One region of the Streptomyces ziwulingensis genome, then DNA from elsewhere that is predicted to be linked to it. Evidence: riboswitches for the same ligand, from Rfam matches in the RefSeq annotation. Region 1 holds a riboswitch; the other holds the start of a gene.
What was found. A riboswitch is a leader RNA that binds a small molecule or an ion and turns the genes downstream of it on or off. The one in region 1 is predicted to bind cyclic di-AMP.

Region 2: it holds a riboswitch for cyclic di-AMP, as region 1 does, so the genes downstream of both, ABEB00_RS16705 (M23 family metallopeptidase) here and ABEB00_RS30640 (M23 family metallopeptidase) in region 1, are expected to answer to the same signal.

The regions. Positions count from the first base shown of each region.
Region 1 covers NZ_BAABIG010000080.1:32,318-36,804, forward strand. Annotated here, with positions in the region: gene ABEB00_RS30625 (bifunctional acetate--CoA ligase family protein/GNAT family N-acetyltransferase) at 1-857, opposite strand, end outside; gene ABEB00_RS30630 (HPr family phosphocarrier protein) at 1,056-1,337, shown strand; gene ABEB00_RS30635 (GntR family transcriptional regulator) at 1,527-2,222, opposite strand; gene ABEB00_RS30640 (M23 family metallopeptidase) at 2,429-3,205, opposite strand; cyclic di-AMP (ydaO/yuaA leader) riboswitch at 3,218-3,379, opposite strand; gene ABEB00_RS30645 (M16 family metallopeptidase) at 3,569-4,487, opposite strand, start outside.
Region 2 covers NZ_BAABIG010000027.1:15,613-20,099, forward strand. Annotated here, with positions in the region: gene ABEB00_RS16700 (PrsW family intramembrane metalloprotease) at 1-905, shown strand, start outside; gene ABEB00_RS16705 (M23 family metallopeptidase) at 952-1,986, opposite strand; cyclic di-AMP (ydaO/yuaA leader) riboswitch at 1,999-2,156, opposite strand; gene ABEB00_RS16710 (PP2C family protein-serine/threonine phosphatase) at 2,411-3,643, opposite strand; tRNA gene ABEB00_RS16715 (tRNA-Met) at 3,859-3,932, opposite strand; gene ABEB00_RS16720 (alginate lyase family protein) at 4,010-4,487, opposite strand, start outside.

The sequences.
Region 1 (4,487 bases):
ACCTGTGCGGCGGGGACGGCGACGACCGCGAGGTCGACGGGGCCGTCGATGTCCCGTACCGAGCGGTGGGCGGGTACGCCGTCGAACTCCCGCCGCTCCTCGGTGAAGGCGCGGTTCACCGCGTGGAGGCGGCCGGTGAAGCCGGCCTCGCGGATGTTGCCGAGGAGGGTGCGGCCCACGCCGCCCGGGGTGCGGCCGGTGCCGATGACGGCCACGGAGCCGGGGGCGAGGAGCCGCTGCACGGACCGCGCCTCGGCGCGCTGTTCCCGCGCGTACTGCACGGCGAGGGAGCGGTCGGTGGGTTCGAGGTCGAACTCCAGGCGGACGACACCGTCCTCGAAGCTGCGCTTCTGGGTGTACCCGGCGTCCGTGAACACCTTGATCATCTTGTTGTTGGCGGGCAGCACCTCGGCGGCGAACCGCCGGATGCCGCGCTCACGCGCGACGGCGGCGATGTGCTCCAGGAGGGCGGAGGCGACGCCCCGCCCCTGGTGGGCGTCCTGGACGAGGAAGGCGACCTCGGCCTCGTCGGCCGGGGCGCGCGCGGGCGTGCCGTCGGGGCCGATCCGGTCGTAGCGCACGGTCGCGATGAACTCGCCGCCCGCCGTGGCCGCGAGCCCCACCCGGTCCACGAAGTCGTGATGGGTGAAGCGGTGGACGTCCTTGGCGGACAGGCGGGGGTAGGGGGCGAAGAAGCGGTAGTACTTGGACTCGTCGGAGACCTGCTCGTAGAAGCTGACCAGGCGTTCGGCGTCGTCGGCGGTGATGGGGCGCACACGCGCGGTACCGCCGTCGCGCAGCACCACGTCGGCTTCCCAGTGGGCGGGGTACTCGTGCCGGTCCGACGAGGTCTGCATGGGCCCCAGAGTACGGCTCGCGTACGACAACGGCGCGGGGCAGGCTGTGGGGGCGAGGGGGCCGGACCGGGGGCCGCGGCCGGTCCGCGCGCCCGCAAAACGGGCCGCTCCGGGGGCGTGCGCCACGGTGTGGGAAACTGGTCTAGACAACTTTGATCGCCAGACAGACAACCCTGATCACCTGAAGGGCAGCAACATATGGCTGAGCGCCGCGTCAACGTCGGCTGGGCCGAGGGTCTCCACGCCCGCCCCGCCTCCATCTTCGTCCGGGCCGCCACGGCCACCGGTGTTCCCGTGACGATCGCCAAGGCCGACGGTGACCCCGTCAACGCGGCCTCCATGCTGGCCGTCCTGAGCCTGGGCGCCCAGGGCGGCGAGGAGATCGTCCTCGCCTCGGACGCCGAGGGCGCGGACGCCGCGCTGGAGCGCCTGGCGAAGCTGGTCGCCGAGGGGCTCGAGGAGCTTCCCGAGACCGTCTGAACACCTGAACGCCTTATGCAAATGGCGGGGCCGAGCCGATCCGGGTCACCGGACGACTCGGTCCCGCCTTTTACGTGGCAGGGCCGCGGGAAATGCGTCCGACCCATCGGGAAATGGCCGCAGACGCGAGTAGCAGAGCAGCAGAAAAGGACCCCGCCGAATTCCTCTTCTTTGTATACGGCGTTTGTGTTAATGCCGCAGGCTCGGTGTGTTTACGGCACGTTGCGAGTTCCTCACACGCTCCGCGCGTTCGGCTCCCGCGGCGAAGCGCAGGCGGTGCGCCGCGGTCGACCGCTCACCGTGGTGGGAGGTGAGCGTCCGGGCGCGCTCGGCGTCGCCGCGGGCCACCGCGTCCACGATCGCGCCGTGCTCCGCCCAGGACTCCACCGGACCGGCCGCCGCCTCCACGGCGTACATCCAGGCGATCCGGTGCCGCAACTGGGTCAGCGTCGACGTCAGGGCCGGGCTGCCGGCGGCCTGGGCGAGCGTCTCGTGGAACCAGCCCCCCAGGGAGCGCAGATCGTCGCTGTAGCCCCGCCTGGCCCGCTCCTGGCCCAGCCGGACGAGACCCCGCAGCACCTTCAGATGGGCCTCGGTGCGGCGCTGGGCGGCCCGCGCGGCGGCCAGCGGCTCCAGCAGCAGGCGCATCTCCAGGAGGTCGGCGCCCTCCTGCTCGGTCGGTTCCGCCACGCACGCGCCCGCGTGGCGCCGGGTCACCACGAAGCCCTCGGCCTCCAGGGTGCGCAGGGCCTCGCGCACGGGGACGCGGGAGACGCCGTAGCGGCGCGCGAGCAGTTCCTCGGTGAGCCGGCTGCCGCGCTCGTAGACACCCGCGACGATGTCGTCCCGGATCGCCGTGCACACCGAATGCGCCGGAATACGCATGACCGACCTCCGCCTTAATCCCCGTGAAACGTCGACGATTGACGCGTGTTCAGTGACTCTATGGCAATGGGGCGGAATTTCCGATGCCGAGCCGGAATCCATGGCTCTTTTTTGGTCACCTTCGGTCACCGGCCGGCGGAACGCCGAAAGCCCCGGCTCGGTGAGCCGGGGCTTTCGGGTGCTTTCGGATGCCGCGGAACGTGCCGTCAGACGGAGACGCCGTGCGAGCGGAGGTACGCCACGGGGTCGATGTCCGTCCCGTACTCCGCGCCGGTACGGGCCTCGAAGTGCAGGTGCGGTCCGGTGACGTTGCCGGTCGAGCCGGAGACCGCGATCTGCTGCCCCGGGGTGACCGACTGGCCCACCGAGACGCCGATGGACGACAGGTGGCCGTACTGCGTGTACGTCCCGTCGTGCATCTTGACGACGACCTGGTTGCCGTAGGCGCCGCCCCAGCCGGCCTCGACGACCGTGCCGGCGCCGACGGCGTGCACGGAGGTGCCGGAGGCGGCGTGGAAGTCGATGCCGGTGTGGGTGCCGGAGGACCACAGTCCGCTGCTGGCCCGGTACGCGGTGGACACGTAGGAGCTGCTGATCGGCGCCACGTAGGTGTTCAGGAGCTTGCGCTCGGCCGCGCGGGCGGCGCGCTCCTTGGCCTCGTGCGCCTCCTTCGCGGCCTGCTCGGCCGCCTCGGCGGCCCGCTCCCGCGCGGCCTCCTGGGCCTTGCGCTCGGCCTCGGCGTCCTCGGCGGCCTGCCGCTGGGCGGCGGCCTGGGCGTCGATCTGCTCGGCTATGGAGTCACCGATGGTGATGACGGGGGTGAGACCGGTCTGCTCGGGAACCGGCTCGGAGGCGAGCGCCGGCGCCGCGAGGGTGCCTATGACGCCGGTGGTGGCGAGGGCCGCGACACCCGCCGCGCGGGTGGTCGTGCGGTGCATCCGGCCGGGTCGACGGTGCTTCCCGGCGGCGCGCGTGAACGCCATGTACTGGCTGGTCCTTTCCTTCCCTCTCGCCTACCGGGTTAGCTGACGGGTTCGGAGCAGGAAGGTCTCCTACGGACCCCCTCGCGCACGCGCGGGCGTCCGATTCACCCCAGGGACTGTTGGGTCCCCGGCTCCCCTGGCTCGCGCCGTACGGGGACTCGGCGATGACTGTCCGGTGCCGCGGGCGCGGCGCACTGCCTGACGAACAGCCGGGACGAAGCTAAGCGGGAGTGTGTTCATTTCCCAAACGCATCAGGTTTTTTGTCGCGCATCCCACAGAGCAGACAGGCAACCTCCGCCGCAATACGGACAAAAGGCGGCCCCGGTGACACAAGGGTCACCGGGGCCGCCGCACGCGCGGTGCTACTCGGCCGGCACGACGGTGACCTCACCGATGCCGAGGGCCTCGACCGGCGCCTTGATCTGCGCCGCGTCGCCCACCAGGACCGTCACCAGGCGGTCCACCGGGAAGGCGTTGACGACGGCCGCGGTGGCCTCGACGGTGCCGGTCGCGGCGAGTTGCCGGTACAGCGTCGCCTGGAAGTCGTCGGGCAGGTGCTGCTCGACCTGGTCGGCCAGCGTGCCCGCGACGGCCGCCGCGGTCTCGTACTTCAGCGGCGCCACGCCCACCAGATTCTGCACGGCCACGTCGCGTTCGGCGTCGGTGAGACCCTCCGCGGCGAGCGTGCGCAGCACCGTCCACAGGTCCTCGAGGGCGGGACCGGTGTTCGGGGTGTCGATGGAGCCGCTGATGGCGAGCATCGCGGCGCCCGTGCCGTCCGGCGCGGAGCGCAGGACCTGCCCGAACGACCGCACGCCGTAGGTGTAGCCCTTCTCCTCGCGCAGGACGCGGTCCAGGCGGGAGGTGAGGGTGCCGCCCAGGCAGTACGTGCCGAGCACCTGGGCGGGCCACACGCGGTCGTGCCGGTCCGGTCCGGTGCGGCCGATGAGGAGCTGCGTCTGGACGGAACCGGGACGGTCCACGATGACGACCCGTCCGGTGTCGTCGGAGGTGACCGGCGGCACCGGCCGGGCCTCGGCCGCGGGCCCGGTCCAGGCGCCGAGCGTGTCGCCGAGGAGCGCGTCCAGGTCGATGCCGGTGAGGTCGCCGACGACCACGGCGGTGGCGGTGGCGGGTCGGACGTGCCGCTCGTAGAAGGCGCGTACGGCCGAGGAGTCGATGCCCGCGACCGTCTCCTCGCTGCCCTGGCGCGGGCGCGACATGCGCGAGTCGGCCGGGAAGAGCTGCCGGGACAGCTCCTTGGCGGCCCGGCGCGAGGGG
Region 2 (4,487 bases), on a different contig from region 1:
GCGTCGTGGTCGCCGGCGTCACCGCCACCGGCTTCGCCTTCACCGAGAACATCCTCTACCTCGGCACCGCCTTCGGCACCGACCGGCTCAGCGGCGAGAGCGGCATCGCCTCCGTCACCGCGGCGACGTTCTTCGTCCGCATCGTCATGTCGCCCTTCGCGCACCCGCTCTTCACGGTGCTCACCGGCATCGGCTTCGGCATCGCCGCGCTGCGCGGCGGCCGCCCCCGTGCCCGGCGCGTCCTGCTCCCGCTGGCCGGCCTGCTGCTCGCGATGGGCATGCACGCGCTGTGGAACGGCTCGTCGACGCTGGGGGAGTACGGCTTCTTCGGCGTCTACGCGGCGTTCATGGTGCCCGCGTTCGGACTGCTGACCTGGCTGGCCGTCTGGACCCGCCAGCGCGAGCTGAGCACGATACGACAGGAGCTGCCGGTCTACGCGATGGCCGGCTGGCTGACCCCGGCCGAGCCGTACGCGCTGGCCTCGCTGAAGGCGCGGCGCCTGGCCCGCGCGTACGCCCGCCACCGCGCCGGGAAGGCCGCGGCGCGGGCGGTGACCCAGTACGAGGCGTACGCGACCGAACTGGCGTTCCTCCGGCACCGGGCGCGCGACGGCCGGGCGGGCCCGGACTTCGCGGCCCGGGAGCGGGAACTGCTCCAGGAGCTGTGGCACCGGCGCGAGGCGGCCCACCCGGCTCTGGACCACGCGGCCCGCGCCACCGCGCCTGCGGTACCGCTCGCCGCCCCGCCATGGCCGCCGTACCCGTACATCACACACAACGCCCAGACCACGTACAACGCCTACAGCACGTACAACGCGCACACCGTGTACAACGCCTGCCACCCGCACAGCGCCTACACCACGCCCACCACGTACGCCTACAGCTACAACCCGTACCGTCCGTGAACCGGCAGCCCTGACGTCGGGGGGTGTTCGTCAGGACCGCCGGGGATCAGGGGGTGAGGCCCTTGCCCTGGAGCCAGGCCATCGGGTCGATGCCGGAGGCGGCCCCGCCGGGGTGGACCTCCAGGTGGAGGTGGGCGCCGGTGACGTTGCCGGTGGCGCCGACGCGGCCGATGACATCGCCCGTGCTGACCTTCTGGCCGACGCTGACGCTGATCGAGGACTGGTGGCAGAACCACAGCTCGGTGCCGTCGTCGAGGGTGAGGATGGTGCGGTAGCCGTAGGAGCCGGCCCAGCCCGCCTCGGTGATGGTCCCGGTGTGGACCGCCTTGATCAGCGTGCCGGTGGGCGCGGCGAAGTCGAGGCCGGTGTGGTAACCGGACGACCAGTAGGCGCCGGCCTGCCCGAAGGTGGAGGTGATCGTGTACGCGGAGGTCGGCAGCGCGTACTGCGCGGCGAGCTTGGCGAGGCGCTCGGCCTCGGCCTTCTTCGCCGCCTCGGCGGCCGCCTTCTTCTTCTCGGCGGCGGCCTTGGCCTCCGCCTCCTTCTCCGCCTTCTCGGCGGCCTCGGCCGCCTTCTTCTCGGCGGCGGCCTTCGCCTCGGCGGCGGCCTTGCTCTCGGCCTGGTCCTGCTGCTGCTCGGCCTGCGCCATGATGCGGCCGACCAGCGCCTCACCGGCGGTGGTGCGCTGCTCGGTGTCGGCCACGGCGACGGCGGCGACGCCGCTGAGCGGGGTGGCCGAACCCTGGGGCTCGGGCTCCTCGTCGTCCGAGATGAGCGAGCCCACGTTGGGCAGGTCCGGCATGGAGATCGAGACCGGCGGCTTGCCGGTCTGCGCGCTGGCCATGCCGCCGGCTCCGACGGCCGCTATGACGCCGACGCCGAGGACGGTGGAGCTGCGGGCGAGACCGCCGCGCTGCTTGGCGACCCGGTGCCGGCCGCGTACGGGAAGTACGGACTCCGCGGTGGGGTTCCACTCCTCGAAGGGGCCCTCGTCGGCGCGGACGGCGCCGTAACCGAACGTCTCGGTGTCGCGCGGGGTAGGCGCGAAGTGGGCCTCGGGGGCAGGCCGGTTGGACGCCACGTGGGCGTGCTCCTTTCCTTCCGTCTCCGCCTACCGGGTTAGCTGACGGGTTCGGAGCAGGAAGGTCTCCTACGCGCGTATACCGGCCGTGTCGCCACGGCGGCGGACTCGCGATTCACCCCAAGGTGGTGGTTCCCCGGTTCCCTCACGGGATTCGGCGCGTGCGCGCGGAGCCGCCTTCTGTGACGGCTGGGACGACCGCGCTGCGTTATCGAACGTTAATAGACGCGTGGCACGGATTCCAAGCCGTTCCTCTTGATCATTAGGAAATCCGGCGGGGAGCAAGGCCGCATGACCGCTGAAAACCGGGCGACTTGACCGCCCTTCCACCGTCTCCGGGGAACCCATTTTCCGACCGGCTAAACCTGACGGTATGTCAGCCGTTACCAAACGCCGGTCGCGCGCTCACCACCGGTGACAATGATCAAGGACGTTGTACGGCGAGCAGCGCCATGTCGTCCGCCATGCCGCCCCCGGAGTGCCGGCGCACGTCCTCGGCGAGGTGGTCCAGCAGCGCGCCGGGGTCGCCGAAGTCGCGGCCCGCCAGCCGCTTCTGGGGGTCGTAGAACTCGCCCTCGGCGTCCCGGGCCTCGGAGAGTCCGTCGGTGTAGAGCAGCAGGGTGGAGCCGCCGGGGAAGGCGCTCTCCTCGGCGCGATCGGGCCAGACGCCGAGTTCGCCCATGCCGAGCGGGAGCGCGGCGTCCCGGGCGGAGAGCGTCCGCAGGGTGCCGTCGGAGTACAGCAGCAGGGGCGGCGGATGGCCGCGGTTGACGAGGCGGACCACGGAGCCGCCGTGCGGGAGTTCGACGAGGATGGCGGTGGTGAACCCCTCGAAGGCGTCCAGTCCCTCGCGCCGGGTGCCCTCGCGGGCCAGCGCCCGCTCCAGCCGCTGCGCGACCGCCTCCAGGGTGGCCTCCTGCTCGGCGGCCTCCCGGAAGGCGCCGATCACGACGGCGACGGCCGCGACCGCCCCCATCCCCTTGCCGCGCACGTCCCCGACGATCATCCGGACGCCGCGCGGGCTGTCCTGCACCGCGTACAGGTCGCCGCCGATGAACGCGTCGGCCTGGGCCGCCTCGTAGCAGGCCGCGATCTCGAAGCCGCCGATCCGCCCGGCGGGCTCGGGCAGCACGGCGCGCTGGGCGGCCTCGGCGATCTCCCGGGCGGAGGCGAGGCGTTCGTCGGTGCGGCGGACGAAGGCGTTGACGAAGACGGCGAGGGCGGCGACGGTCGCGATGGTCACCAGTTCGGTGATCGAGTCGATGTAGTGGGCGACGTCCTTGGTGAACTGGAGCGCGGTCACGGCGACGACGACGGCGATCCCGGTGAACAGGGTGCCGCGCCGCGAATAGAGCGGGGCGGCGACCAGGGGCGCGGCGGTGTAGAGCGGGCCGGCGGTGAAGTAGCGGGGGGTGAGGCAGTCGTAGACGACGGCGACGGCGATCAGCAGCAGGGGGAGCAGCCGCACGAACCGCCGGACGCTGGTGAACCGCCGTTCCTCCCGCCCGAGGGACCGGACGCCGGGCCGTGCCGCGCCGTGCCCGTGTCCGTCGCCGCCGTGCCCGTGTGCGTGCTCGTGTGCGTGTCCGAGGCCGGGGTCGGGCACGGGGTCGCCGGGGAGCCGGCCGCCGGCCCTGGCGTACGGTCCCTCGTCCACGTCACCAGGCCGCACCACTCGTCTCCCGCCACCCATGTACGTCCACGTACGTCCACGCCGCCGTCCCGTCCGTCCAGGGTTCCCGGAACCGGGACGGGCGGCGACCGGTGTGAGCCGGACGGATGACGCGACATGGAGAGAGGACGGGAGAGGGAGAGGAGGGCGAACGCACCGATGGCCGGGATCCTTGTCGGATCCCGGCCATCGGCCTTCAGTAGCGGGGACAGGATTTGAACCTGCGACCTCTGGGTTATGAGCCCAGCGAGCTACCGAGCTGCTCCACCCCGCGTCGTTGTGGTTTTAGTGTACGCCATGTTCAGGGCGGTGCGCACACCGGTGATCCGCGGCGGTGATCCGCGGCCCGTCTCACCGGCCGGGGTTGTCCGCGTGGGTCAGCGTCTCCCAGGAGACGAAGAGGTCGTCGGTGCCGGCCGGGCGGGTGCGGGCGGCGAGCCGGTGGGCGGCCGGGACGGAGTCGCCGAGCCGGTTCTCCAGGTGGTTGAGGGCGACCTCCAGGTCGGGCCCGAGGTCCCGCTCGACCTTGCCGCCGCACAGCCACTTCGGCGCGGTCTTCGACGCCTGGTGGCGGGCGTGCAGGGCGAGCGCGGCCTTCAGCCGGTCCTTCACCTCGGCGTACAGGTCGACGCCCTGGTGCCAGGCGGTCTCCGCGATGTGGGCGGTGGCGGCGATGGAGTGGCCGACGTGCGCGAAGTTCCGGCAGGTCTCCTGGGTGACGCCGTCCTTGTACGTGGCCTGCTCGAACCAGTACGTCGTCAGCCGCTTCGGGGTGTCGATGGCGCTGCCCGCCGGGGTGTACGGCAGCTTGCCGTCCTTCTCCAGGTAG